DNA from 3 places in the Duganella sp. BJB1802 genome. Region 3 is predicted to be linked to each of the others. Evidence: predicted binding sites of a transcription regulator. Region 3 holds the regulator's gene; each other region holds the start of a gene.
The links. The regulator LexA, encoded in region 3, represses DNA repair genes until DNA is damaged. The targets are predictions, from matches to a motif close to ACTGTATNNNNATACAGT.

Region 1 (9,616 bases), 140 kb from region 3:
GGCGCCGCCACGCGGATGGACAGCGCCGCGCACGAAGTGCTGATGCGCCATCCCCAATTCCCCGGCATGCCTGCGATCCTGATCCAGGGCGAGGGCGACCAGGTGGTACGTCCGATCAACCAGCTCCAGCTGACGCGCCAAAGCCGGCTGCTGAACCGCCTGTCCGAGGCGCCGAAGATCACCCACAAGCCACAAGGGCGCGGCGGCCGCCACAATGCCCACCAGCTGCACGATTTCTACGAAGGGAGAAAACTGCTGCTGCGCGTCGCCCGGATCGCCGACCTGGAGCACGCCTGGAGCGGCGGCGACCCGGCACTCGCCTTCAACGCCAAGGCCGGCCCGGACGCCAGCAAAATGATGCTGGAATTTTTCTCACGCCACCGGCGCGTGTAGGCGCTACAGCAGAAACGCCAGCGCAGCCACAGTCGTCGGCGCCAGCGCGCCGGCCAGCAGGCCGATAGCGCCTATCGATTCATCCTGGAAGCCGCGCCGCAGCAGCGACACGCCGGCCGGATTGGGCGCGTTGGCGATCACCGTCAGCCCGCCGCCGGCCACCGCGCCGGCCACCAGCATGTATTGCGATTGCGCCGAAATTCCCTGGATCAGCGAACCGAGATAGGTCAGCGCCGCGTTGTCGGTGATCGCCGTCAGGCCGAGCGCGCTGAAGAACAGCGCCACCGGCGGCAGGCTCTCGACGATGGGCTGTAACCACCATTGCTGCATGCCGCCCAACACCACCAGCCCGGCCAGGAAGAAGCCCACCAGCAAGCCCTCCTTGATGATCAGCGGATTCTGGTAGCGCTGGTAAGCCTGCGTGAAGCCCAGGAACAGCATGAAGATGCCGAGGAACAGCACCGGATGATGGCCCAGCAGCACCACCGCCGCCAGGAAGGCCAGGTGGATGGCGGTGACCGCCAGCGGCACCGCCGGCGCCGCAGCGACTTCGGCCGACGGCGCGGCCGGCGCCCGCAGATGCTTGCGCAGGATGAACGTGATCGCGGTCGCGTTGATCATCACCGCGATGGCCGCCTTCCAGCCGAAATGCGTGGCCATGAAGGCGCTGTCCCATTGCCAGGTGCCAGCCACCATCAACACCGGCGGCGCGGCGTAGGCGGTCAGCGTGCCGCCGATCGAGACGTTGACGAACAACACGCCCAGCGCGCCGTACTTCAGCCATTCTGGCATGCCGTCGCGGAACACCAGCGGCGCCAGCATCAGCGCGGCCAGCGTCATCGCGGCCGGCTCCGTGATCAGCGAGCCGGTCAGCGGCACCAGCGCCAGTCCGAACCACACCAGCGCCAGTTCGACGCGCATCGGCAGCAGCTTGGCCAGCACCAGCAGCAGGCGCTCCATGATGTCCAGCACCGGCCGCGACGCGGCCACCACCATTACGGTGAACACGAACAGTGGCTCGGTGTACTGGCGCGACTCGGCGTAATGGATGGCCGACTCGCCGCCGCTCAGCAGCGCGATGGCGGCGATCAGGATGAAGGCCCAGAAGCCGAACACCACCTCCACCTCGCCCAGCAGGTGGAACAGGCCCGCGTGGCGCGGGTGGCGGTGCGACAGGATTTCAAAGGATTTGGCCGCGAAGGTGTGCAGCAGCGCCAGTCCGAACAGGATGGCGCCGACCAGTTGAATGGTTTGCAAAGGATGTCCTTATTGTTAGGTTGCCTGAACCACATGGTACAGCATGGGGCGCACGATACAGAGATCGGCCTTGCCAAAAACGGCCGCAAATAGTACTGTGTATTTGTACAGTATTTGCGGTAGAATCCCATCCACACCATGAGCCGATCCGCCACCTCTTCCGCCACACTGGCGCCCGAAGCCGTCCACCCATCGTTATGGCTGGCGTCGCAACTGGCGCACAGCGCCACCCGCTGCGCCGACACCGGCTTTGCCGCCTTGTCGGCCCAGCTGCCGGGCGGCGGCTGGCCGCTGGGCGTGCTGGTCGACCTGCTGGTGCAGCAGCACGGCATCGGCGAGCTGCGGCTGCTGCGGCCGGCGTTGCTGGGACTGGGCAAGCGGCCCATCGTGCTGCTGCAGCCGCCGCACGCGCCGCAGGCGCTGGCGCTGGCCGCGCTGGGGCTGGAGCCGTCGCAACTGGTGTGGATACGCAGCGGCGCCAAGAGCGGCGACGCTTTATGGGCGGCCGAACAAGTGCTGCGCAGCGGCTGCTGCGGCGCGCTGCTGCTGTGGCAAAACCACGCGCGCGGCGAAACGCTGCGCCGCCTGCACCTGGCGGCGCAAAGCGGGGACACGCTGTTCTGCATGCTGCGCCCGCTGGCCGCCGCGCAGGATGCCTCGCCGGCGCCGCTGCGGCTGTCGTTGCACACGGCGCCGGGCGGCGTCAACATCGGCTTCGTCAAGCGACGAGGACCGCAGCGCGACACGCCCTTGTTCTTGCCCTTAACCCCATCGCTCTTACAACGTCATGCGCCTCTGGATCGGACTACACCTGCCACGGCTCCCGCTCGAAGTATTCTGCCCGCGCTGGTCGGCTGACCGCTGCACCGTGGTGCTGGAGCAGGAGCGGGTGGTGGCCATGTCGGCGCTGGCGCGGCAGGCCGGCGTCGAGGCCGGCATGCGGCGCGGCGGCGCGCTGATGCTGGCGCCGCAATCGCAGTTCCAGCAGCGCGCGCCGCAGCTGGAGGCGGACGCGCAACACGCGGTGGCGATGGCGCTGCTGCAGTTCACGCCGCAGCTGGCGCAGGCGGAGGAGGGCACGCTGCTGCTCGACATCGGCGCCAGCCTGCGCCTGTTCGGCGGCATCCGCGCGCTGTGCCGGCTGGTGGCCGCCAGCATGGAGGCGCTTGGTTTCACGGCCTGGCTCAGCTGCGCGCCCACCGCGCGCGGCGCCTGGCTGCTGGCCCGCAGCAACGCCGGGCGGGCCTTGACGATGGACGCGTTAGTGCGGCGCATGGACCGCTTGCCCGGCAGCCTGCTGCCTCCGGCTCGGCCCTACTTGAGCTGGTTGGAAGGCATCGGGTGCTTGACGCTGGGCGAGATGCGCCGCCTACCGCGTCCCGGCTTGCAGCGCCGCTGCGGCCGGGCTTTGATCGACATGCTGGACGACGCCCACGGCGAGCGCGCCGAGATGCACCAATGGCTGGAGGCGCCGGCCAGCTTCCGCGCCAAGCTCGAATTATTCGACCGCGTGGAAAACGCCGAGGCGCTGCTGTTCGGCGCGCGCCGCCTGTTGCAACAGCTGACCGGCTGGCTCAGCGCGCGCCAGTTCGCGGTCGAGCGCATCCGCCTGCTGCTGGAGCATGAGCGCGGCAAGGTGGCCGGCCCGCCGACCGTGATCGACATCGTGCTGGCCGAGCCGACCTGGCGCGACGAGCACCTGGTGCGGCTGCTCAAGGAACGCCTGGCCAAGCAGGTGCTGGACGCTCCGGTGATCGGCCTGTGCCTGGAGGCGCCGCAGGTGCGGCCGATGGCGCCGCCGAGCGACTCGCTGTTCCCCGAGCCGGGCGGCAGCAAGGAGGACTGGCAGCGCCTGCTGGAACTGCTGACCGCGCGGCTGGGGCCGGAGAACGTGCTGCAGGCGGCCCCGCGCGCCGACTACCGCCCCGAGCAGGCCAATGCCTGGGTCAGCGTGCAGGAAAAAATCCGTCCCGCCGACGCCCGCGCCCAGCTGCCACCGGACATGCCCAGCCTGCCGCGTCCCGCGTGGCTGCTGGCCAAGCCCATCCCTTTGCTGATGCGCGACCACCGGCCCTACTACGGCTCGCCGCTGAAGATCATGTCGACCGGCGAGCGCATCGAGGCCGGCTGGTGGGGCGCGATGCAAACCCGCGACTACTTCATGGCCGAGGGCGAGGACCACGCCCACTACTGGCTGTACCGCGAGCGCACCGGCCACGAGGGCGGGCAGTCGGCGCGCTGGTATCTGCACGGTTTGTTTGGTTAAATAGCGTCTGCCATCAACCACGGGACAGCGCATGCGATCACATCGACAGGAATTCCACGGCGCCGACGGCCAGAAGCTGGCCGCGCGGCTGGACGCGCCGGACGGCGCCATCCGCGCATACGCCTTGTTCGCCCACTGCTTCACCTGCGGCAAGGACGCGATTGCCGCCAGCCGCATCGCGCAGGCGCTCACCGAGCATGGCTTCGCCGTGCTGCGCTTCGACTTCACCGGCCTGGGCGCCAGCGAGGGCGAGTTCGCCAACACCAATTTTTCCTCGAATCTGGCGGACCTGCTGGCCGCCGCCGCCTACCTGCGCGCCAGCCACAAGGCGCCCAGCCTGCTGATCGGCCACAGCCTGGGCGGGTCGGCGGTGCTGGCGGTGGCCGGGGATGTGCCGGAGGCCAAGGCGGTGGTGACGCTGGCCGCGCCCAGCCATCCGGTGCGCGTGACGGGTTTGTTCAGCCAGCACCTCGATCAGATCGCCGCCGAGGGCGAGGCGCAGGTGCAACTGGCGGGCAGGCCTTTCCGCATCCGGCAACAGTTTGTCGAGGATGCGGGCGGGCATAATTTGAAGGTGAAGATCGCGGCCCTGAAGCGGGCCTTGCTGGTGATGCACGCGCCGGGCGACGATACGGTCGACATCGGCAACGCGATGGAGATTTTCACCGCCGCCAAGCATCCGAAAAGCTTCATCTCGCTCGACAGCGCGGACCACCTGCTGACCGACCGCGACGACGCCGTCTACGTGGCCAACCTGATCGCGGCCTGGAGCGACCGCTACATCTGACGCCGGCGGCGTTTATTCGTCGCCGAATTCCTCGGCCAGGTCTTTCCAGCCCTTGCCGGCGGCGAAGGTGTTGAATTCGTCCGGCGCTTCCAGCACCAGCAGCTTGCTTTCCTGGAGCACGGAATCGCCGGCGGTCAGGGCCGGGCCCTTGTAGCCGACGGTGCGTAGTTGCGCGACCACGGCGTCGATCAGCGATTTGTCCTTGTGCAGGCCGCTGATCGAACCGGAAAAGTCCACATACACGTCGATCGCGCCGTAACCTTCGTCGAAGATACGGATCGCCTTGGCGTCGTGGGCACGGCCGGAGCCGTCGGAGGCCTTGAAGGGGCCGCTGAGTTGGATGTCGGTGTCTTTGTTCATGCCATCAGGATACACCAAAATCGGCAAACGCCAAGGCGCCAGACTAGCGCGAGACGGTGTCGCGCCCCAGATGTTTGGCCCGGTACAGGGCCTGGTCGGCCTGTTCGTAGACCTCGTCCTGGCTCGGCGCCGCGTCCGGCACGACGAAGGCCAGGCCCAGCGACAAGGTCACATGGCCGCTCGGCGCGTTGCCCTGGTGCGGAATGCGGCGCGCCGCCACGTCGGCGCGGATGCGCTCGGCCAGCGCCACGCTGTCGTCGGCGCTGTTGCTGGCGAACAGACAGGCGAACTCGTCGCCGCCGATGCGGAAGCACAAATCGCCCGGACGGTTGAGCGCGCGGCGCATGGCGTCGGCCACCGCCTTCAACACCTGGTCGCCCTGCGGGTGGCCGTAGCTGTCGTTGTATTCCTTGAAGCGGTCGACATCGATCAGCAACAGCGTCAGCAGGCGCTGGTCGCGGCGGGCGCGCTTCTGCTCCTCGCCGAAGCGGATGTTGAGGTAGCGGCGGTTCTTCAGCCCGGTCAACTCGTCGGTCACGCTGTCGATCTGCGCGGCCTTGGTGTCCGTGATGTCGGTGGAGACGGCGCAGGTGGCGTAGACCCGGCCGTCGTCGTCGAGCAGCGGGAACTTCACGGTCATGTAGGTGTGCAGCGTCTTGTCGCGGTGGTAGACCGTTTCCTCCTCCTGGACCGCGCGCTGTTCCAGCGCCGCCGTGCGGTCGTTGCGCCACAGCTGCTCGGCGATCTCGCGCGGGAACAGCTCGAACACGTTGGCGCCGACAAAGTTGGCGGGGTCGTAGCCGTCGAGGATGTCGAAATGGCGGTTGGCCATCGTGATATTGCCCTGCAAATCCTTGGTCGATATCAGGATGGGGGCGTTGTCGAGCAGGGCGTGGAAAATGCGGTCGGACACGCGCAGCTGGTCTAGCTCGGTGCGCGGTGGAGGGCGGGGATCGGTCCGGTCTGGCATGGGACCAGTATAACCCGGCGGGGCGCCGCCACAAGCGGCCGGCGCCCCGTCGAAACGACAATCTTACTTCAGCGGTTGCAGAATTGCATCAAGGCGGTCCGGCGTGCCCTCGATGCGTTCCAGGCGCGGATACTTCAGGCCTTCGTGGTAGTCGAGCGCATAGGTCTGGTACAAGCTGCCCTTCTTGACCAGCAGGGTGATCGGCTCCTTGCCGGTCTTGGCGGCCGTGACGGCGGCGCGCAGCACCTCGGCCTTGTAGGCGCGGCCGTTGACGGCCAGCAGCGTGCTGCCGCCCGACAGGCCGGCCTTGAAGCCCACGCCTTCCCACACGAAGCCTTCCAGCTTGCCATCCGATCCCACCGAGAAGCCCAGCGAGTACTGGAAGTTGGCCGACTTGCTTTGGTCTTCCCTGGCTTTCAGGAAGTCGGTCGGCTTGTCGGTGTAGACCAGCTTCCAGCCGGCGCGCGCCAGGCCGTCCAGCGGCGCGCCGGGGCCGTGGCCGTCCAGGCGGGTGCGCAGGAAGCCGGCCCAGTCGTACGGCTGCACCGCGTTGAGCGCCTTGACCACGTCGTCGAAGGTGTAGTGCCTGGCCACGTTGACGCCGTCGTCGACGCCGAAGAAGCTGCGGGCGAAGTCGTTGAGCGAACGCTTGTCGCCGGATTTCTCGCGGATCAGCGTGTCGGCGTCCAGCCAGATCAACTCGCCTTCCGAGTAGTAGTCCTCGGCGCGCTGCCAGTTGTTCCAGCCTTGCGGGCGGCGGGCGTTGACGATCGGGTCGTTGGTGGTGTCCTGCACCGCGCGCCATTCGCGGCCGCGGGTGTTGTCGTAGCGGGCGGCGGTGGCGGCCAGCAGGTCGCGCGTGTGCTCGGGCTTGATCAGGCCCGAGCGCGCCGCGATCACCGCGCCCCAGTACTGGGTCTGGCCCTCGTACACCCACAGCAGCGAGTTCTGCAGCGGCGTGTTGAAGTTGGGGACGTTCTGGTCGGCCGGGCGGCGGAACTTGCCGTTCCACGAGTGCGTGAATTCATGCGGCAGCAGTTCGCGTCCGGCCTCGTTCTTGGTCCAGTCGGTGAAGTAGCCCGTCTTGACGCCGTTCTCGCTCGACTGGTGATGCTCGCGGCCGATGCCGCCGAACTCGTCGCTGATGGCGAACAGGAAGTCGTAGTGCTGGTAGTGCTGCGAGTTGAACAGCTTGTAGGCCTGCTGCACCATGGCGCGGTGCGGAGCGATCTGCTCCGGCGTCGCTTCCAGCTGTTCGGGCGTGTCGGCCACCACGTTCAGGTGCACCGGCACCTTGGCGCCCGGATCGAGGTCGATGCGGCGGAAGTAACGGCCGGCGAACAGCGGCGAATCCATCATCGCCTCCAGGTCCAGCGGCTTGAAGGCGATCTCGTCGCCGGTGCGCGAGGCCGTCTCCAGCGCGGTGCCGTATTGCCAGCCCGCCGGCAGCGTCAGGTTGGGCTGCATGGCGATGCGGCGGCTGTTGTAGCCGGCCGGGTACAGCGTCACCGATTGCCACTGCACGCCGAGGATGTCGTTGGTCATCGTGTTGCGGCCCTGGTTGGCCTCGGTCGGCGACAGGTACTGGAATTCCACGTCCACCGACGACGCGTCCCTGGGCACCTCGATGTGGAAGGCGTAGACGTTGACCGTGTCGCGCTTCCACTCCAGCGGCTTGCCGTTGGCGCTGACCTTGAGGCCGGCGAACTGGCTGATCGCGCCGCTGGGACCGTGGTTGCCGACCACCCACTGCGGATACAGCAGGGTCAGCTTGCCGGGCTTGGCGGGGATGGTTTCGCGCACGCGGAAGATTTGCTGCGCCGTGTTGGTGGCGTCCACTTTCAAGACGATGGTGCCTGGGTAAGGCTGTTCGGAGATGGCTTCTGCCTGGGCGCTGAAGGCGGTGGCCAACAGGACGGTGAGGGCGGCACGGGACATGGACATGTGGTCGATAACGAGGTTGGACAAGAAGGCGAGTGTAGCATGCAGGCAACTTGCAAATCTTGCAAAAGCATGGCGCGCCGCAGCGAAAATATTTTTAAAATTTTTGCGGCGCTGGGGATCTTGAGGCCGTTTTTCAAGGCCTTGAAAGGCCCGAAAACCATCCTTATATCGGACTCAGTGGTTGCCCAGATGGGGACCACCGAGGGGAATCTTCCCCGCCCATATCGCTTAACTTGAAAAGGATATTCACCATGCGTACTTTTGACCTGACCCCACTGTATCGTTCCGCCATCGGCTTCGACCGCCTGGCCCAAATGCTCAACGACGCCCAGCGCGGCGATTCGACCCCGAGCTACCCACCGTACAACATCGAACTCGTTTCGGAAGACAAGTACCGCATCGTCATGGCGCTGGCCGGCTTCGACCGCTCGGAAATCGACATCACCTTCGAGCGCGATTCGCTGCACGTCGTCGGCCGCAAGCAGAAGGACACCACCGAGCGCACCTATCTGCACCGCGGCATCGCGGCGCGCGATTTCGAGCAGCGCTTCCAGCTGGCCAACCACGTCAAGGTGACCGGCGCCACGTTCGACAACGGCATGCTCAACATCGAGCTGGTGCGTGAAGTGCCCGAGGCGCTCAAGCCACGCAAGATCGTCATCGACGGCAGCGACAACGTCACCGCCCTGGAGCAGCGCCAGGCCGCCTGATCTTCCGTAGTTGAGTAGTCCCGACTGGCCGGTATATCCGGCCAGTTTTGCGTAAACTTTTACGGAAACTCGGGTGCTTGTAAGCAATTGTATTGTTAAGACGGGTCTAAGTTTTTACCTTCATATTGGATACATCTACAAACCCTATTCAATTCAGGAGTGCAGCTATGTCCGAATCTACTCTCAAACGTGCAGCCCTCGCCGTGGCAGTGCTGGGCGTGATAGGCGTGGGTGGCGCCGCCGTTGTCAAACAAGGGAATGCCGTCGCCGCCGCCCCCGTCGTGGTGCAAGCCGCCGCGCCGGTGCAGGCCGCCGCGCCAGTCGCCGTGCCTGCGCCGCCCATCGCGCTGCCCGACTTCAGCGTCATCGTGGCCCACAACGGTCCGGCCGTGGTCAACATCAGCGTCACCGGCAGCACCAAGACCGCCTACGACGGCGGCGAGCAGGCCGGCCGCGGCGACCCGTTCGCCGACGACCCGTTCTACGAATTCTTCCGCCGCTTCCAGGGCCCGCAGCAGCGCGGCGGACAGCGCAGCATGCCGACCCACGGCCTGGGCTCGGGTTTCATCATCAGCGCCGACGGCATCATCCTGACCAACGCCCACGTGGTGCGCGACGCCAGCGAGGTGGTGGTCAAGCTGACCGACCGCCGCGAGTTCCGCGCCAAGGTGCTGGGTTCCGATCCTAAGAGCGACGTGGCCGTGCTGAAGATCGACGCCAAGAACCTGCCGGTGGTCCCGCTGGCCAAGGGCAACGACCTGAAGGTGGGCGAGTGGGTGCTGGCGATCGGCTCGCCGTACGGCCTCGACAACACCGTCACCGCCGGCGTGGTCAGCGCCAAGGGCCGCTCGCTGCCCGACGGTAACGTGCCCTTCATCCAGACCGACGTCGCCGTCAACCCCGGCAACTCGGGCGGCCCGCTGTTCAAC
Region 2 (9,616 bases), on a different contig from region 3:
TGTCCGTGGCGCAGGATGGCAAGCAGGCCGTGCTGTTCGCGTTCCTGCACTCCGGCGGCAGGCGCGATCCGCAGCCGCGCATCCAGCTGCGCGGGCTCGATCCGCAGCGGAACTATTCGCTCCGTGCGATTTCCGGCAGCGCGACAGGACAGACTCCGCAAGTTGCCAGCGGCGCTTACTGGATGGGGCGTGGCATCGATGTCCTGCTGGAGGGGGATTTCCAGGCTGCCGGCTTTGTGCTGGACGGCGCTTGAATTAGTTCAGGCTGGCGAGGTAGGCGCACAGCATATCGGCCAGCGCTTCCGAGTAGGCGTGGATCTCTTCATCCGTGCGCGGGGTTTCCGAGAACTGTTTGCCGACTGAACTGAAGGTCGTCATCACGAGGTCGCCGGCCAGTGCGCGCACGCTGTCCGGCGACTTGGGCAGGGCTTCGCGCATGAATTGCTCGATGATGCGGTCGGCCGCCGCGCGCGTCTCATGCGCTTCGGGCGTGTCGCGGTAGAACGGGGCGGCGTCGTTGAGCGCGGTGCGGATCTCGGCCTCCTCGCACTCCGAGCGCAGGAAGGCGTGGACCAGCAGGCGCAGCCGTTCCAGCGGCGGCTTGCGCAGGTCCTGCAGGATGTTGATCAGCATCTCGGTCGTCTGCCGCCACTCGTCCGCCTGCAGCCTGAACAGGATGGACGCCTTGTTCGGAAAGTACTGGTACACCGATCCCACGCTCACGCCGGCACGCTCGGCCACCCGCGTGGTGGTGAAACGGCGCACGCCCTCCTTCGCCAAAACCTGAATAGCCGCTTCGAGGATGGCTGAAACCAGGTCGGCCGAGCGCGCCTGTTTGGGCTTGCGGCGCGAGGAGATAGCGGCTTTTGCCGGGTCTGCCATGGGAAGTCTCGGAACGCGAATATGAAATGTGAAGGATTCTTCATATTATATCCGTACTTCTTTTGAAAGGAATCGCCATGACAACCCTGACCACCAATCCCGTCGCGCCGCTGCTCGACCGCCTGTTTGACGAAGCCTCCAAGGTGCAGATCTCCGCCATCCCGGCTGTCGCTGAATTGTCGAAGGACGAGCGTGATCGCCTGATGCACAGCAAGACGGAATACATCAACCTCTACCATCGGCTGAAGGACGTGCCGCTGCCGGTGTCGCGCCAGACCGGCGAACTGCTGTACATGCTGGCGCGCAGCTGCAATGCCCGCAACGTGGTCGAGTTCGGCACGTCGTTCGGCATCTCGACCTTGTACCTGGCCGCCGCGCTGCGCGACAACGGCGGCGGCCATCTGATCACCAGCGAGTTCGAGCCATCCAAGGTGGAGCGGGCACGCGGCCATCTGGAGGAAGGCGGCCTGCTCGACCTGGTGGATATCCGCGCCGGCGATGCGCTGGAGACGCTGGCCACCAATCTGCCGGACCAGATCGACCTGCTGCTGCTCGATGGCGCCAAGGCGCTCTACCCCGAGATCCTTGGTCTGGTGCGGAGCCGCATGCGGCCGGGCGCGCTCATCATCGCGGACAACGCCGACATGAACCCGGACTATGTGGCCATGGTGCGCTCACCGGCATCCGGCTATATGTCGCTGCCGTTCGGGGAGGATGTCGAGCTCTCCGTCAAACTGAACTGAGGTCAGAACAAATCCATCTGCCCCGCATCGGCGGCCGCCTTGGCGCGCGCGCCCAGCGGCGGCACCACCAGTGGACGCGAGAACTGTGACGCGTCCATGTTGTGGAAGCGGCTGCCGCGCCCGGTCAGGCCGAGGCGCTCGGTGGCGATCTTGAAGCGCTGCCGTATCAGCTCGGCCCACACGCCCTCGCCTTTCATGCGGGCGCCGAAGGTGCTGTCGTAGTCTTTGCCGCCGCGCATTTCACGCACGCGGTTCATCACGCGCTGCGCCCGCTCGGGAAAGTGCGCCTGCAACCACTGGTGGAACAGCGGCGCGACTTCCCATGGCAGGCGCAGCACCGTGTAGTGCGCGCTGACGGCACCGGCCTCCTTGACCGCCTCCAGGATGCGCTCCAGGTCGGGCTCGGTGACGAAGGGGATGATGGGCGCGACGCTGACCGCGACCGGAATGCCGGCGTCGGTCAGCGTGCGTATCGTGCGCAGGCGGCGCGCCGGTGCGGCCGCGCGCGGCTCCAGCGTGCGCGCGATGGCCGAGTCCAGCGTGGTCAGCGTGATGGCGACGCCGGCCTGCTCCTTGGCCGCCATCGCCGACAGGATGTCGATGTCGCGCTCAATCAGCGAGGACTTGGTGATCAAGCCGACCGGGTGCTGGCATTCCTGCAGCACTTCCAGCACGCGGCGGGTGAGCTTGCGCTCGCGCTCGCAGGGCTGGTAGGCGTCCGTGTTGACGCCAAGCGCTATCGAGGACGGCTCGTAGCTCGGCTTGGCCAGTTCGCGCCGCAGCACTTCCGGCGCGTTGACCTTGGCGAAGATCTTGCTCTCGAAATCCATGCCCGGCGACAGGCCGAGATAACTGTGTGTGGGCCGCGCGAAGCAGTAAATGCAGCCGTGCTCGCAACCCCGATAAGGATTGAGCGAGACGCTGAACGGCAAATCCGGCGAGGCGTTGCGGCTGAGGATGGACTTGCAGAGCTCGTCCGTGACCACCGTCTTCCACGGCGCGGCCTCCTCCTCCTCCCGCTCCCAGCCGTCGTCGTAGGCCTCGCGGACGTTGACCTCGAAGCGACCCTGCAGGTTCGACACCGCGCCACGGCCCTTCTGCGCCTTCAGCGAGGGCGGCGGCAGCATCACATGCTCTTGATTGTTTTCATCGTGGGACATCGCGGCACCAAACTACTGTATATATAGACAGTATTCTATGCGCTTGAAATCGCGATATCAAGCGAAATATCAATCGCGCGGGGCTGCTGCCTTGGGGGCAACGTGGTCAAGCTGGTATCATTCAGGACTTCCGGGGGATGGAATTCCCCGCGCCTTGAGCGCCCCCCACCCACACCTCGCCAGGATGCCGCCGATGCGGCGCCCCGGCTCACCCGATACGAGCACACAAACATGAACAATTCGAGTCAACCATTGCCGTCTTTTTTTAGCCGGATATCGATCGCGATCGGCGCCTTCTTCCGCGCCCTGTCCGACGCCGACTACGCAGCGCGCCTGACGCGCATCGACGAGGCGCCGCAGCCGGCCGCCGCGCCGGTGGCCACGCCCGCACCGAAGCCAGCGCCGGCCCCCGCGCCGCTGCGCGTGGCCACGCCGGATGCGGCCTTGCAGCTTCTGAGCCTGTTCCAGCGCGAGGCCCGCCTGATCGACTTCACCCAAGAGAATCTGAGCGCCTATTCCGACGCCGACATCGGCGCCGCCGCGCGCGTGGTGCATGAAGGCTGCAGCAAGGTGCTGCGCGAGCACTTCACCATCGAGGCGGTGCGCAGCGAGGCCGAAGGCAGCCGCATCGTGCTGGAAGAAGGCTTCGACGCCAGCGCCGTGCGCCTGACCGGCAACGTGGTCGGCAGCGCGCCGTTCCGCGGCGCCTTGAGTCATCGCGGCTGGCGCGCTTCCAACGTGCGTCTGCCGAAACTGGCGGAAGCGCACGACGCGTCCATCCTGGCGCCGGCGGAGGTGGAATTATGAGCGATCCACGCTACGCCATCGGCATCGACCTTGGCACCACGCACAGCGCGCTGTCCTATGTGGACCTGGGCGCCAGCGACGGCGAGAAAACCCAGCATGGTGTGCTGGCCATTCCGCAGCTAACCGCGCCGGGCACGGTGGAAGAGCTGCCGCTGCTGCCGTCCTTCCTCTACCTGCCGCACGCGGACGAACTGGCGCCGGGCGAATTGAGCCTGCCATGGCCGCAGTCGCCGGAAGAACAAACCAGCGTGGCCGGCGAGATGGCGCGCAGCCGTGGCGCCACCACGCCTATCCGCCTGGTCTCCAGCGCCAAGAGCTGGTTGAGCCATCCTGGCGTCGACCGCCGCTCCGCGCTGCTGCCGAACGACGCGCCGGAAGAAGTGTCGCGCGTCTCGCCGCTGGAGGCGTCCACGCGCTACCTGACGCACCTGCGCAAGGCATGGGAGCAGGCCTACCCTGACGCGCCGTTCGGCGAGCAGGCGGTGACGGTGACGATTCCCGCGTCGTTCGATCCCGGCGCGCGCGAGCTGACGGCCGATGCGGCGCGCGCCGCCGGCTACACCAATCTGACCTTGCTGGAAGAGCCGCAGGCGGCCCTGTACAGCTGGATCCAGGGCAGCGAAGGCCGCTGGCGCAAGGAAGTCAAGCCGGGCGACATCATCCTGGTGGTGGACGTGGGCGGCGGCACCAGCGACTTTTCGCTGATCGCCGTGCTGGAACGCGACGGCGTGCTGGAACCGCACCGCATCGCGGTGGGCGACCATATCCTGCTAGGCGGCGACAATATGGACCTGGCGCTGGCGCACCTGGTGGCGCGCAAGCTGGCCGCCAACGGCACGCAGCTCGACGCGTGGCAGATGCGCGCGCTGACCTATGGCTGCCGCAGCGCCAAGGAAAAACTGCTGGCCGACGCCAGCGTGGACACCTGGCCTATCGTGGTGCCGAGCCGTGGCTCGAAACTGATCGGCGGTTCGATCCGCACCGAACTGACGCGCGACGAAGTGACCACCTTCATCCTCGACGGCTTCTTCCCGCAGGTGGATGCATCGGCGCGTCCTGCATCGCGCACGCGCGCAGGCCTGACGCAGCTTGGCTTGCCGTATGCGCAGGACGCTGGCATCACGCGCCACCTGGCGGCGTTCCTGGCGCGCCAGCTCGGCGCGACCAGCGAACTGGAAGGCTACGCCGGCAAGCAGAACGCCGACGCGACCTTCCTGCATCCGACGGCGGTGCTGTTCAACGGCGGCGTGTTCAAGTCGGAGCTGCTGGCGCAGCGCATCATGGGCACAATCAACGACTGGCTGTACATGGAAGGCTCCGAGCCTGCGCGCATGCTGGGCGGCGCGGACCTGGACCTGGCGGTGGCGCGTGGTGCGGCCTACTACAGCTACGTGCGGCGCGGCAGCGGCGTGCGTATTCGCGGCGGAACGGCGCGTGCCTACTACGTGGCGATCGAATCGTCGATGCCGGCCATCCCCGGCATGGAGCCGCCTATCCAGGCGCTGTGCGTGGCGCCGTTCGGCATGGAGGAAGGCAGCGAGATCGAGCTGCCGAACCAGGAGTTCGGCCTGGTGGTCGGCGAGCCGGTGCAGTTCCGCTTCTTCGGTTCGTCGGTGCGCCGGCAGGACCAGATCGGCGATCTGCTGGACTTCTGGAGCGCCGATGAACTGATCGAGTTGAACGAGATCCAGGCGACGCTGTCGACCGAAGGCCGCACGGTCAGCGATGTGGTGCAGGTGCGCCTGCATGCGATGGCGACCGAGTCGGGCACGCTGGAACTGCAGGCGGTGGCCAACGACGGCCAGCGCTGGAAGGTGGAGTTCGACGTGCGCGCGGGTGCCCAAGCCTGAGCATGAGTCAATACGTCGTCAGCATCGATCTCGGCACCACCAACACGGTGCTGGCTTATTCGGAACCGGACAGCGCGCAAATTCGCCTGTTCGAGATCGAGCAGTTGGTGGCGCCGGGCGAGGTCGGCGCCGGCGCGCTGCTGCCGTCGATGCGCTATCACCCGGCGCAGGGTGAGCTGGCGGACGGCGATCTGCAGCTGCCCTGGCCTTCGGCCGATGTCGCAGGTCTGCCGCAGGTGGTGGTCGGCCGGCTGGCGCGCACCCTGGGCGCGCAGGTGCCGGGGCGGCTGGTCTCCAGCGCCAAGAGCTGGCTGTCGCATCCCCAGGTGGACCGCATGGCGCCGATACTGCCGTGGGGCGCGGAGCCCGATGTGGCCAAGGTGTCGCCGGTGGCGGCCAGCGCTTCATATCTGGCGCATGTGCGGGCGGCGTGGAATGCTCGCTTCCCTGCGCATCCACTGGAACATCAACAGCTGGTGCTGACGATCCCCGCATCGTTCGACGAAGGTGCGCGGGCGTTGACGCTGGAGGCGGCGCGCAGCGCCGGCCTGCCGGACCTGCGCTTGCTGGAGGAACCGCAGGCCGCCTTCTACGACTGGCTGTTCCGCCAGCGCGCCACGCTGGCGGCGGACCTGGCGGACACGCGCCTGGTGCTGGTCTGCGACGTCGGCGGCGGCACGACCGACTTCAGTCTGATCAAGGTCGAAATGATCGACGGCGAGCCGACGATCAGCCGCATCGGCGTGGGCAACCACCTGATACTCGGTGGCGACAATATGGACCTGGCGCTGGCGCATCTGGTGGAAGCGCGTATGGCTGGCGGCGACGCCGCGCAGACGCGCCTGTCGGCCAGCCGCCTGTCGCAACTGGCGGAACGCTGCCGGGCAGCGAAGGAGCTGCTGCTGGCCGTCGACGCGCCGGAGCGCACCACCGTCACCTTGCTCGGTTCCGGCTCGCGCCTGATCGGCAGTTCGCGCTCCGCCGAGCTGACGCGCGATGAAGTCGCGGCGCTGGTGGTGGACGGCTTCTTCCCGCTCAACGCGGCGCAGGAACCGGCGCAGCGCGGCCGAGGCGCCATCGTCGAATTCGGCCTGCCCTATGCCAGCGATGCGGCCATCACGCGCCACCTGGCCAGCTTCCTGCACCAGCATGCGGCGGCCGCGCGCGAGGCGCTGGGCATCGCGGCGGACGACCGCGCCATCCCCATTCCCGACACGTTGCTGCTCAACGGCGGCGTGTTCCGCGCGCACGCGCTGGCCGCGCGGCTTGAGGTCACGCTGGCCAATTGGCGCGGGCAGCCGTTGACCGTTCTGCACAACGACAATCCCGACGTGGCGGTGGCACGCGGCGGCGTGGCCTACGCGTTGGGCCAGGCAGGGCAAGCGCCGGTGATCGGCGGCGGCTCGCCGCGCAGCTACTTCCTGCTGCTGGACGACGAAGCGCGCCAGGACAAGCCGCGCCGCGCCATCTGCATCCTGCCGCGCGGCAGCGTGGAGAGCCGCGAGATCCTGCTGGCCGACCGCACCTTCGCGCTGCGTCTGGGGCGGCCGGTGCGCTTCCATCTGGCCTCCTCGATTTCCGAAGCCGCGCCGCCGCAAGCGGGTGAGCTGGTCGAGCTGCAAGCCGACGAATACATCCAGCTGCCGCCTATCGCCACTGTCCTGCGCGACAGCAGCGCCGCCGACGCTCGCAAGGAGATCCCGGTGCAACTGGCCGCCACGCTGAGCGAGGTGGGCACGCTGGACGTGCATTGCGTCGCCATCGAAGGCGGCCAGCGCTGGCTGCTGGAGTTCCAGCTGCGCGGTGTGGCCGTCGAAGAAGACAGCGATACCGCAGCGCCGAAAGAAGCGCCTATGCCGGCCGGCTTCGATGCCACCATCGACAAGATCGACCGCATCTTCGGCAGCCGCGCGCAGCAAGTGGACATCAAGGAAGTCAAACAACTGCGCACGCAGCTCGAACACCTGCTGGGCAGCCGCGAAAGCTGGGCCACGCCGCTGCTGCGTCGCCTGTTCGACGCGCTGATGCAGCGCGCCAAAGGCCGCCGCCGCTCGTCCGAGCACGAACGCGCGTGGCTGAACCTGAGCGGCTACTGCCTGCGCCCCGGCTTCGGCTACACGCTGGACGAGTGGCGCATCGAGCAGCTGTGGGCCATGTTCGACACCGGCGTCCAGCATCACAAGGACAGCCAGGTCTGCGCCGAATGGTGGACGCTGTGGCGCCGCGTGGCCGGCGGCCTGAGTGTGGAAGCGCAGCTGCGCGTGCTGGACGATTTCGCCTTCAACGTGCAGGCCGACGAACAGGAACGCGGACGCCGCCCGCAAACGCTGGTCAACGGCACCGAGGAAGACATGCTGCGCCTGGGCGCGTCGCTGGAGCGCATCCCCGGCGGCTACAAGGCCGAAATCGGCGCGTGGATGCTGGGCCGGCTGGAAGCGGCAACCAAGGCCGCGAGCAAGGCCGCCGCCAACAAGACCCGCAACGGCGCCGCCGATGCCGGCAAGGCCGAAGCGGCGCAGGCGCGCTTCCTGTGGGGCCTGAGCCGCGTCGGCGCGCGCCAGCCTTTCCACGGCAGCGCGCATGATGTGGTGGAGTCGACGATTGTCGAGCAATGGCTGGCCGTGATCCTCTCGCTGGATTGGAAGAAGGTGGAGCCGGCCGGCTACGCCGCCACCCATCTGGCGCGCATGACGGGCGACCGCTCGCGCGATATCGGCGAAGCGCTGCGGGCGGAAATCCTGCGGCGCCTTGCCGCCGTTGGCGCGCCTGCCAGCTGGAGCGCGATGGTGCGCGAGGTGGTGCAGCTCGACCAGGCGGACGAAAAACGCATGCTGGGCGAGGCCCTGCCGCCGGGTCTAAAGCTGATCGCCTGACGGCGGCCGCGCCACGTAGCTTGCCTGCTGAGCGACGAAACCGTCGAAGGCGTCGATCAGCGGATTGAATTTGTTTATATCGTTTTCCAGCTGGGCCAGCGCATAGACCGTGGCCTCCAGCGTGGAGAGCTGGTCCGGCAGGTGCGCCTTGCGGATCAGGTAGTGCGACGGCGGCGTGTCGCGCAGCGGCAGGCGCGGCAAGCCTTGCAGCGCCGGATTCAGATACAGCATCTTGCGGCTCTTGCGCCAGGTCCCGTCCAGCACCACCAGGCGCAGGAGCTGTGACTCGTCCAGCCAGGCCGCGTCGAACGGCTGCGCGGGCGTCAGGCCCAATGACTTGTCCTCGGCGGTGTCGGGGTACAGCAACACGCTGCGGCGTTCTGGCGACAACAGCGCCTGCAGGTGCTCCGGCGCGAAGGTCTCCCCCACTTCCAGACGGCTATTGGCAAGGCTCAGATGCAGCAGCCGCGCGCTGCCCTTGGCGTTGTTCACTTCCATCGGGTGTTGAAGGATGAGCACCTCCACCGTGTTCGGCAAGCGCGCTACCCAGCGGCAGATGCAGGTCTGCTGCGGGCGCAGGCACGTGGCGCATTGCGCGCGCGCGGGTCGTGGAGTGGCTGGAGCAGCGGCGCCGCCGGTACTGGTCGTCATAGGCCGCCATTGTACCGAAGGCGCGCGCCGCGCTGCTTAGAACTCTTCCCAGTCGGATTCGCTGGACGCCACAGCCTTGGGCTTCGGCGCCGCTGCCAGCGCCTTCCTGGGCTGGGCTGCCACCGCCGGCGCAGGACGCCGTGGAGGCGGCGCAACGCGCGGCCGCACAGGCGGCAAGGCGCGCGACTGCATCGCCATCTGCGAGGCATCGAGCTTGAACACGCCGACCACCTCGGCCAGCTTGGCCGATTGCTCCTGCATCGATTCCGCCGCCGCTGCGGCCTCCTCCACCAGCGCCGCGTTCTGCTGCGTCACCTGGTCCATCTGCGTGATCGCGTCGTTCACCTGTGCGATGCCGAGGCTCTGCTCCTCACTCGCATGGCTGATCTGGGACATGATCTGCGTGACGCGGCTGATGCTGGTGACGATTTCGCTCATGGTCTGGCCGGCCTTGTCGACCAGGTCCGAACCCAGCGCCACCTTCTGCACCGAATCGTCGATCAGACCCTTGATGTCCTTGGCGGCGGCGGCCGAGCGCTGCGCGAGGTTGCGCACTTCGGATGCCACGACGGCGAAGCCGCGACCCTGCTCGCCGGCGCGCGCGGCTTCCACCGCCGCGTTCAGGGCCAGGATATTGGTCTGGAAGGCGA
Region 3 (9,616 bases):
AACATTTTATTCTCCGTTCCATTAATTACTGCAGATCGCCGCCCGGGTAGGGACGGCGTAAAGATTAGTCGCCCTGGTACAGCGCCAGGTTACCGACGTAGTTGCCAAACTTGGTGTACTGGCCGATCCAGGTCAGGCGCACCGAGCCGATCGGGCCGTTACGCTGCTTACCGATGATGATCTCGGCCGTTCCCTTATCGGGCGAGTCCGGGTTGTAGACCTCGTCGCGATACAGGAAGATGATCACGTCCGCGTCCTGCTCGATAGCGCCGGATTCGCGCAGGTCGGACATGACGGGACGTTTGTTGGGGCGTTGCTCCAGCGAGCGGTTCAGCTGCGACAGCGCGATCACTGGGCACTGCAGCTCCTTGGCCAGGCCTTTCAGCGATCGGGAAATCTCGGAGATCTCCGAGGCGCGGTTGTCGCCCGGCGTGGAGCCCTGCATCAGCTGCAGGTAGTCGACCACGATCAGGCCCAGCTTGCCGCACTGGCGCGACAGGCGGCGCGCGCGGGCGCGCATCTCGATCGGGTTCAGCGCCGGGGTCTCGTCGATGTAGACCTGGGCGTCGTTCATTTTCTGGATGGCGTGCGTCAGGCGCGGCCAATCCTCGTCGTTCAGCTTGCCGGTGCGCAGGCGGTGCTGATCCAGCTGGCCGACCGAGCCCAGCATACGCATGGCCAGCTGCACGCCGCCCATCTCCATCGAGAACACGGCCACCGGCAGGCCCTCCTCCACCGCGACGTTCTCGGCGATGTTCATCGAGAACGCGGTCTTGCCCATCGACGGACGGCCGGCCACCACCACCATGTCGCCCGGCTGCAGGCCGGAGGTCATGCGGTCGAGGTCGATCCAGCCGGTCGGCACGCCGGTGATCTCGGAGCCGGACTCGCGCGAGTACAGCTCGTCGATGCGCTCGACCACCTGGGTCAGCAGCGGCTGCACCGGGATCCAGCCAGCCGCGCCGCGCGCGCCCTGCTCGGCGATGGCGAAGATCTTGGACTCGGCCTCGTCGAGCATCTGCTTGACTTCCTTGCCCTGCGGCGTGAAGGCCTGGCCGGAGATCTCGTCGGCGACGGTGATGAGCTGGCGCAGGATGGAGCGATCGCGCACGATCTCGGCGTAACGGCGGATGTTGGCGGCAGATGGCGTGTTTTGCGCCATCGCGTTCAGGTAGGCCAGGCCGCCCACGTCCTCCGCCTTGCCCAGCTGGGTCAGGGTCTCGAACACCGTGATGACGTCGGCCGGCTTGGACGCGTTGATCATCTTGACGACCTGCTCGTAGATGATGCGGTGGTCGTAGCGGTAGAAGTCTTCGGGGTGCATCATGTCCGCAATGCGGTCGAACGCCGCATTATCGCGCAGCAGGCCGCCGATGACGGACTGTTCTGCTTCGATGGAATGCGGCGGGACGCGGAGTGAATCGACTTGCGGATCGGAGGGGGCGTTCATGGCGCGAATTATACCTGCTTGCTTGAGCCGTATTACAAATTTATGACGAGAAAAAAGCCGGGCAAGCCCGGCTTTTTCAAAGGTGTTGCAACACTGATCAGACGTTTCCGCCTGAAAAAGTATTAGGCAGCTTCGCCCACGACAGCAACGGTCACTTCCACCACCACGTCGGTGTGCAGAGCGACGCTGACTGGGTGCTCGCCAACGGTCTTCAGAGGACCGGTAGGCATACGCACGGCAGCTTTTTCAACAGCGAAACCAGCTTTCGACAGGGCTTCAGCGATGTCGAAGTTGGTGACGGAGCCGAACAGACGGCCGTCGACGCCAGCTTTTTGCGAAACGTTCACGGTCATGCCGTTCAGTTTCTCGCCTTGGGCTTGAGCGGCAGCCAGTTTCTCGGCAGCGGCTTTTTCCAGTTCGGCGCGCTTGACTTCGAATTCAGCAACGGCGGACGCGGTAGCGCGGCGGGCCATTTTTTGCGGAATCAGGAAGTTACGTGCGTAACCGTCTTTGACTTTAACGACTTCACCCAGGTTGCCCAGGTTGACGACTTTTTCTAACAGAATGATTTGCATAGTTCTTCTCCAGGATCTTATCTAGACGACGCAATTAAGCGTGGTGCAGATCGGTGTAAGGCAGCAGCGCGAGGTAGCGAGCGCGCTTGATTGCGGTGTCAACTTGACGCTGGTAGTGCGCCTTGGTACCGGTCAGACGTGCTGGCATGATTTTGCCGTTTTCCTGGACGAAGTCTTTCAGGGTGTCGACGTCTTTGTAGTCAACTTGTTCAACGTTTGCTGCGGTGAAGCGGCAGAACTTCTTACGCTTGAACAGTGGGTTTTGTTGCTTGCGCTTTTCTTTCAGCTTGAGCTTGTTTTTGTCGAACTTTTTACCGAATGCCATTTTAGGCTCCTGTATCTAAATTGAGCTGTCTGGGACAGCACTAAAATCAATGATGTGAAACACCAGGCTTTTGCTATTGCGATTCTTCTTGTTCAGGAAACCGGTGAACTGATACATGCCTGCCAGTGGCGCCTGACTGAAGCGGCCTGAAATCTCGCCCGCGGCAACCGCGGAAATTTCAAACTCGCTCAATCGGGCGATGCCTGCCTCGACCTGCTGCGACCGGTGCTGGAGTACAGCGTTCACGATCGGCATGCCGGCCGGGGTGTAGCGCAAGGCGTCCCGTTCGGCGATCAAGGCAATCAACTGGAGCTGATTCAGCTCGGTTCCCGATAACAATTAGGCCGCAGGAGCAGCAGCGGCTGCTGGAGCTTCGGTGCGATGCGATTTCGCTGCATCTTCACGTTGTACCGACTTCATCATCGGCGAAGGAGCGGTTTCCGCCTTCTTCATCTTGACAGTCAGGTGACGCAGCACGGCATCATTGAATTTGAAGGCGGTTTCCAGCTCGACCAGGGTCTCGTTGTCGCATTCGATGTTCAGGCAGATGTAGTGTGCTTTAGCCAGTTTCTGGATCGAGTAAGCCATCTGACGACGGCCCCAATCTTCAACACGGTGCACGGCGCCGCCGCGGGTCGTTACGGTGGTTTTGTAACGCTCGATCATGGCGGGCACTTGCTCGCTCTGGTCCGGGTGGACGATAAATACTATTTCATAGTGACGCATGCAAACTCCCTTAAGGACTGTGAATATAGCCCACCCTGGCGTCAAGACAGGTGTGGGAAGAGGTAAGCCCGCGACTATATCAGCTTTTTATCCAAAAAACCAGCACTGTCCGGCAACAATCCGCCGCGCCCGGAGGGGCTCCATGAAATTATTTCGTGCTAAGCAACAAATTCCCTTGCTTTTCGCTTCACACTGTACAAAAATACAGACTGTCTATATACACAGGCCCAAAGCACTCTATGATCAAGCTCACCGCAAGACAGGAACAAATTCTCAATCTGATCAAGGATGCCATCGAGAACACCGGCTTCCCGCCGACCCGTGCCGAGATCGCCAATGAACTGGGCTTCAAGTCCGCCAACGCGGCCGAGGAGCATCTGCAGGCGCTGGCGCGCAAGGGCGCGATCGAGATCGCCGCCGGCACCTCGCGCGGCATCCGCCTGCTGGGCGTGCACGCCGAGCCGGCCACGCCCAAGGTGCCGGTGTCGCTGATGATGTCGTTGCCGCTGATCGGCCGCGTGGCCGCCGGCTCGCCCATCCTCGCGCAGGAAAACCTGGAGACCAGCTACAGCGTCGATCCGGCCATGTTCTCCTCCAAGCCGGACTACCTGCTGAAGGTGCGCGGCGAGTCGATGCGCGACGCCGGCATCATGGACGGCGACCTGCTGGCGGTCAAGAAGGTGGACAGCGCCAAGAACGGCCAGATCGTCGTCGCCCGCATCGGCAACGATGTCACGGTCAAGCGCTATCGCAAGACCGGCTCCACCGTCGAGCTGCTGCCGGAAAACCCGGACTTCAAGATCATCAAGGTCGATCCCGAAGCGGACGAGTTCGCGCTGGAAGGCCTGGCGGTCGGCCTGATGCGCAGCTGGCACTAAGCCTCGCCTCGCCGACGGGCTAGCGCTTGCCGGCGGTCTCCGGCTGATGCGACAGGTCGCGCGCGCTCAGGGCCAGGTCGCCTTGACGGCCTTCCAACGCGCTCTGCGCCAGGGTGACGGCGTCGGCCTGGCGCTTGGCCTCGTCCGCCACCTGCACGAACACCTGACTCATCAGCGTCTGCGCGGCGCCCAGCTCGTCGTCCGTCATCAGGTCGGCCACGTCGGCGGGGATGCTCTTGCCGACCGGGAGCGCGGCGTTGTAATTGGCCAGGAATTGATCGTAGCAGTCGTGCCAGGCGGCCAGCGCTTGCGTCAGCGCCGGTCCGCCGGCCGTGGCCGGACGCATCGGGATGTTGGGAGGTTTGCAGTTGAAACGGGCCAGCGCAATGTCGGCGCCGTCGTAGTGGCTGGTGTAGTACTCGATTTCGGCTTGCCGCGCCTGGCGGCGGGCCTGGTCGCCGGCGAAGGCGCTACTCGACAGCACGGTCAATGCCAGAACCCATGCTGCTCTCATATCGCCTCCGCGCTTAGCAAAATTGAAAACTTAGATTATCACAACTCGAGGCTGCGCTCAGCAAGCTTCCAGTGCGCAGGTGAAATCGTCCAGCAGATCGTCGGTATCCTCGATGCCGACCGACACCCGTATCAGCGACTCGGCGATGCCCATCGAGGCGCGGCGCTCGGCGCCCATCTCGTAGAAAATCGTGTGCGCCACCGGGATGATCAGCGTGCGCGTGTCGCCCAGGTTGGAGGCCGGAATCGCCAGCTTCAGGCGGTTGAGGAAATCGAAGCAGTCGATGCCATCCTTCAGTTCAAAGCTCAACAGGGAGCCGAAGCTGCGGAACAGCTCGGCGGAGATCGCGTGCTGCGGGTGCGAGGCCAGGCCGGGATAGTAGACGGCGGCCACGCGCTCGTCGCTTTCCAGCAGGCGCGCCAAGGCCATCGCATTGGCGCTGGTGCGTTCCATGCGCAGCGCCAGCGTCTCGGCGCCGACGGCGATGTGGTGCGCCGCTTCCGGCGCCAGCGAGGCGCCGAAGTCGCGCAGGCCCTTGGCGCGAATCTGCGCCAAGCCCCATTGCAGCGGCGCGGCTTTCTTGTAGTTCTCGTAGATGTTGGCGAACCGGGTCCAGTCGTAGACGCCGGTGTCGGTCAGGCTGCCGCCCAGCGCATTGCCGTGGCCGCCGATCGACTTGGTCAGCGCGTTGACCACGAGACCGGCGCCCACCGCTTTCGGGCGGAACAGGTAAGGCGTGGTCATCGTGTTGTCGACGATGTAGAGGATGCCGCGCTCCTTGCACAGCTCGCCGATGCGCTTCAGGTCCGCCACCTGCGTGCGCGGGTTGGCGATGGTTTCGACGAACACCACGCGGGTCTGGCTGGTGATGGCGGCGGCCACGTTGGCGACGTCGGTGGCGTCGACGAAGGACACGCCCACGCCCTGCGCCATGGTGGTCTGCCACAGGCTGTTGGTGTTACCGAACAAGAACGACGACGACACCACATGGTCGCCCGCGCGCAGCAGCGCCTGGAACACGGCGCCGATCGCGCCCATGCCGGTGGCGAAGCAGATCGTGCCGACGCCCTGCTCCATCTTGGTGACCTTGTCTTCCAGCGCGGAGATGGTCGGGTTGCCCTGGCGGCCGTAGCGGAAGCCCGGCTCCTTGCCCTGGAACACGGACGCCAGCTGGCGCGCGTCGCCGTAGCCAAAGGCGACCGAGGTGTGGATGGGCTTGTGCAGCGAACCGTGCTCGATGCCTTTCTGGCGATCGTTGTGCAGGATGGTGGTGGTGAAGCCGTAATTCTTCTTGTCGTTCATATTCGCGTATTCAAAAAAAAAGCCCGGTGCGGCGTGAACCGCACCGGGCGCGACATCAGCCTTCGGCGGTCGCGAGATTCAGGTTCAGTTGCGAGCGGCCCGCGTCCTCGGGGCCGGAGGCCTTCGGATGGTGGCGCGCGTACTCCAGCTTGTCCAGGTAGTCCTTGGAGATGTCGCCGGTGACGTACACGCCGTCGAAGCACGACGCCTCGAAGTTCTTCAACGCCGGATTGACGTCGGAGATGGCGCGCTTCAACGCGTCGATGTCCTGGTAGACCAGGTGGTCGGCGGTGATCTCGCGGCACACTTCCTCGGTGCTGCGGCCGTAGGCGATCAGCTCGTCGCGGGTGGGCATGTCGATGCCGTACACGTTCGGGAAGATCACCGGCGGCGCCGCCGAAGCGAAGATCACTTTCTTGGCGCCGGCTTCGCGCGCCATCTGCACGATCTCGCGGCTGGTGGTGCCGCGCACGATGGAGTCATCCACCAGCAGCACGACCTTGTCCTTGAACTCGGAAGCGATGGCGTTCAGCTTCTGGCGCACCGATTTCTTGCGCGCGGCCTGGCCCGGCATGATGAAGGTACGGCCGATGTAGCGGTTCTTGATGAAGCCTTCGCGGTATTCCACGTTCAGCGCCAGCGCCAGCTGGATCGCGGCCGGACGCGACGAATCGGGAATCGGCATGACGACGTCGATCTCGCCATCCTTGAATTCGCGCTTGATCTTCTCGGCCAGGTACTCGCCCATTTTCAGGCGGGTGGCGTACACGGAGGCGCCGTCGATGACGGAATCCGGACGGGCCAGGTAGACGAACTCGAACACGCAAGGGTTGAGCGACGGATTGTCGGCGCACTGGCGCGAATGCAGCTGCTTGTCGGCGTCGATGAAGACGGCCTCGCCCGGCGCGATGTCGCGCACGAAGCGGAAGCCCATGCCTTCCAGCGCCACGGACTCGGAGGCGATCAGGTACTCGGCGCCCTGCTCGGTCTCGTTGATGCCCAGGCACAGCGGACGAATGCCGAACGGATCACGGAAGGCCAGCAGGCCGACGCCAGCGATCTGCGCCACGGCGGCATAGCCACCGCGCACGCGGCGATGCAGCACGGTCACGGCTTCGAAGATGGTGTCGGCGTCGATCGAGATGCCGGTGGTGGCTTTCTGGATCTCGTGGGCCAGCACGTTGAGCAGCACTTCCGAATCGGAATCGGTGTTGATGTGGCGGCGGTCGTTCTGGAACATTTCCTTCTTGAGCTGTTCCCAGTTGGTCAGGTTGCCGTTGTGCGCCAAGGTGATGCCGAACGGCGCGTTGACGTAGAACGGCTGCGCCTCTTCCTCGCTCGACGAGCCGGCGGTTGGATAGCGGCAGTGACCGATGCCGGAATTGCCTTGCAGCGTACGCATGTTACGGGTACGGAAAACGTCACGCACCAGGCCGTTGGCCTTGTGCATGGCGAACATGCTGCTGTGATTGGTCGCGATACCTGCCGCATCCTGGCCGCGGTGCTGCAGCAGCAGCAATGCGTCATACAGCAGTTGGTTGACAGGTTGATGGGAAACGACGCCGACGATGCCACACATGATGTTGCTCCTGGACTGGGTGCTACTGATTTAAAGAATTCAAAAATTCACATGCTGCGCCATGGCAGCGGGAAGGAAGGCTTTCACCGTATGCGCCCCGGTCTCCGCGAGCGGACTCAGTCGCGCATCCTTCCAGAATGCTTGTTGCGGTATCGACGTCATCCCGCACAAGATGACGCCTGCCAATACGATTACAAGACCGCGGCCGAAACCGAACACCATGCCCAGCGCGCGGTCCACGATGCTGAGGCCGCCGGCATCGAGCAAGGCGCCCAGCGCCATGCCCAGCAGGCCCGTCAAAATCTTCACACCGATAAACAGTGCGATAAAGGCAAGGATCAGGCGCAGCACCTCGCCCGGGACCACCGGCGGCAGCATGGGCGCCAGCACGGCGGCGTAGGCGTTGGCGACCACGAAGGCCACCACCCAGCCCGCCAATGACAACACTTCCTTCACCAGGCCGCGCATCATGCCGATGATGACCGACGCGACCAACACAAAAATCACCAGATAATCGAATATCGTCACGTCGGGCGCCTGCTGGATCAGACGGTTTCGAGGCGGCCGTTCAGGCCCATGGCGCCCAGTTTGGCCCGCACTTTTTCGGCTTCATCCTTGTTGGTGAACGGCCCCACGCGCACGCGGGTGATGTCGCCGGACGGCGTCTTCTGCGTATAGGAGCTGATGCCGGCTTTTTTCAATTTGTCGCGCAACTCGTCCACCTTGGCCTGGTCGCTCAGCGCTGCCACCTGCAGCACGAACTTCTGGCCGGATTCGGCGGCCGGCTTGGCCGCGGGCTTGCCTTCCAGGATGGCCAGCGCGCGCGCGTCTTCCGAGGTCGCGGCCGGCTTGGCGCTGTCGGCCTGCTTGGCGGCCTTGGCTTCGGCCAGCTTGCGCTCGGCTTCGGCCTTGGCCTTGGCTTCGGCTTTCGCCTCGGCCTGCTTGCGTTCGACTTCCTGCTTGTAGTCGGCGTCCTGGCGGGCCTTGGCTTCGTTGTCGGCCTTGTTCTTGGCGATGGTGTCGGCCTTGGCCTTGGCTTCGGCCTTCAGTTCGGCTTCGCGCTTGGCGGTGTCGACCTTGACGGGGGCAACCGGCGGCGGCGTGACGGGGGCGGCGGCCACGGGAGCGGCGGCGGCTGGCTTCGGTGCTGCGGCCACAGGGGCGGCTGGCTTGGAAGGCTTGACGTCGTCGACGATTTCTTCGCGGCTGTCCAGCGCGGCGCTCTGGGGCACCGGCGCGGCGGGTGCGGGCGCAGGTGCGGCCTCGGCCGGCTTGTCCTTGGCCGGGATCTTGATATCGATGTCGGACGCCAGCGGCTTCGGTTCGGAATCGAGCACCATCGGCAGGCCGATGGCCACGCCCAGCGCCAGCGCGATGGCGCCGACCAGGCGGCGGCGCGCGCGTTTCTTTTCCGGCAATACAGGATCGTCCGCTTCGCGGTCTTTGCCGCGGCGGGATTTGGCGGAACCATCCGCCGACGAGGCGCGCTTGGAGCGTGCGCGCTCCGTCGCGGCCTGGTCATCTGCGCTGGTGTAATAGCCGCTGTCCTGACCGGCGGCCTCTTGCTTGTTTTTACCGAGTTTCGAGAACAAGCCCATGCGTGATTTCAGTCCTGTGCGTTCAATGGAATGCGGATTTTCGCGCCGCCATGACGCCGGCGACCGTGAGGAAAGATCCAAAGACCACAATTCTATCATTCTCCCCGGCTCGGCTGATCGCATTTGCATACGCGGCGGCCGGATCGTCGAAGATATTGATGGTGCGCTCCGGCCTTTCCGGCTGCACGATCTGGACCTTGGCCGCCAGTTCCGAGGCGCTGGCCGAGCGCGGCGACGGCAGCGTGGCCAGGCACCAGTGGTCCACGTGCTCGGACATGGCGGCGATCACGCCGTCGATATCCTTGTCGTGCATGGAGCCGAACACGGCGTATGTGTAGGGGTGGAAGCCCATGTTGCCCAGGTTCTGGTTCAGCGCCGAGGCGGCGTGCGGATTGTGCGCCACGTCCAGGATCACGGTCGGGCGGCCAGGCAGCACCTGGAAGCGGCCCGGCAGTTCCACCGTCACCAGGCCGGTGCGGACTTCCTGCGCGCCGACCGGCAGTTCCAGCTTCAGCGCCTCCAGCGCGGCCAGCACGGCCGAGGCGTTGAGCAGCTGGTTGGCGCCGCGCAGGCTCGGATAGGCCAGCGAATTGCGGCGCTGCGAGCGGCCGCCGTAGTTCCACTGCTGCTTGTCGCCGGAATAGTTGAAATCGCGGCCCATCAGCCACA

Region 1: the regulator LexA is predicted to act here: its motif matches at 1,745-1,762, upstream of imuA (translesion DNA synthesis-associated protein ImuA).
Region 2: the regulator LexA is predicted to act here: its motif matches at 2,800-2,817, upstream of HUX88_RS12080 (PA0069 family radical SAM protein).

What each region holds. Positions count from the first base shown of each region.
Region 1 is NZ_JABWEF010000013.1:203,469-213,084, reverse strand. Features, by position in the region: gene HUX88_RS20870 (PHB depolymerase family esterase) at 1-393, shown strand, start outside; gene HUX88_RS20865 (putative Na+/H+ antiporter) at 397-1,650, opposite strand; gene imuA (translesion DNA synthesis-associated protein ImuA) at 1,789-2,508, shown strand; gene HUX88_RS20855 (DNA polymerase Y family protein) at 2,438-3,916, shown strand; gene HUX88_RS20850 (S9 family peptidase) at 3,948-4,703, shown strand; gene HUX88_RS20845 (hypothetical protein) at 4,716-5,063, opposite strand; gene HUX88_RS20840 (sensor domain-containing diguanylate cyclase) at 5,107-6,033, opposite strand; gene HUX88_RS20835 (M61 family metallopeptidase) at 6,097-7,977, opposite strand; gene HUX88_RS31880 (hypothetical protein) at 8,047-8,214, shown strand; gene HUX88_RS20830 (Hsp20 family protein) at 8,229-8,687, shown strand; gene HUX88_RS20825 (DegQ family serine endoprotease) at 8,855-9,616, shown strand, end outside.
Region 2 is NZ_JABWEF010000006.1:198,684-208,299, reverse strand. Features, by position in the region: gene HUX88_RS12095 (alpha-galactosidase) at 1-254, shown strand, start outside; gene HUX88_RS12090 (TetR family transcriptional regulator) at 256-882, opposite strand; gene HUX88_RS12085 (O-methyltransferase) at 960-1,625, shown strand; gene HUX88_RS12080 (PA0069 family radical SAM protein) at 1,628-2,785, opposite strand; gene HUX88_RS12075 (DUF2760 domain-containing protein) at 3,017-3,592, shown strand; gene HUX88_RS12070 (Hsp70 family protein) at 3,589-5,442, shown strand; gene HUX88_RS12065 (Hsp70 family protein) at 5,445-8,315, shown strand; gene HUX88_RS12060 (tRNA-uridine aminocarboxypropyltransferase) at 8,298-8,966, opposite strand; gene HUX88_RS12055 (methyl-accepting chemotaxis protein) at 9,003-9,616, opposite strand, start outside.
Region 3 is NZ_JABWEF010000013.1:63,840-73,455, forward strand. Features, by position in the region: gene HUX88_RS20140 (DUF47 domain-containing protein) at 1-5, opposite strand, end outside; gene HUX88_RS20145 (replicative DNA helicase) at 65-1,450, opposite strand; gene rplI (50S ribosomal protein L9) at 1,573-2,025, opposite strand; gene rpsR (30S ribosomal protein S18) at 2,060-2,350, opposite strand; gene priB (primosomal replication protein N) at 2,366-2,671, opposite strand; gene rpsF (30S ribosomal protein S6) at 2,690-3,076, opposite strand; gene lexA (transcriptional repressor LexA) at 3,316-3,954, shown strand; gene HUX88_RS20175 (hypothetical protein) at 3,974-4,468, opposite strand; gene HUX88_RS20180 (cystathionine gamma-synthase family protein) at 4,526-5,770, opposite strand; gene purF (amidophosphoribosyltransferase) at 5,826-7,349, opposite strand; gene HUX88_RS20190 (CvpA family protein) at 7,389-7,877, opposite strand; gene HUX88_RS20195 (SPOR domain-containing protein) at 7,895-8,947, opposite strand; gene folC (bifunctional tetrahydrofolate synthase/dihydrofolate synthase) at 8,970-9,616, opposite strand, start outside.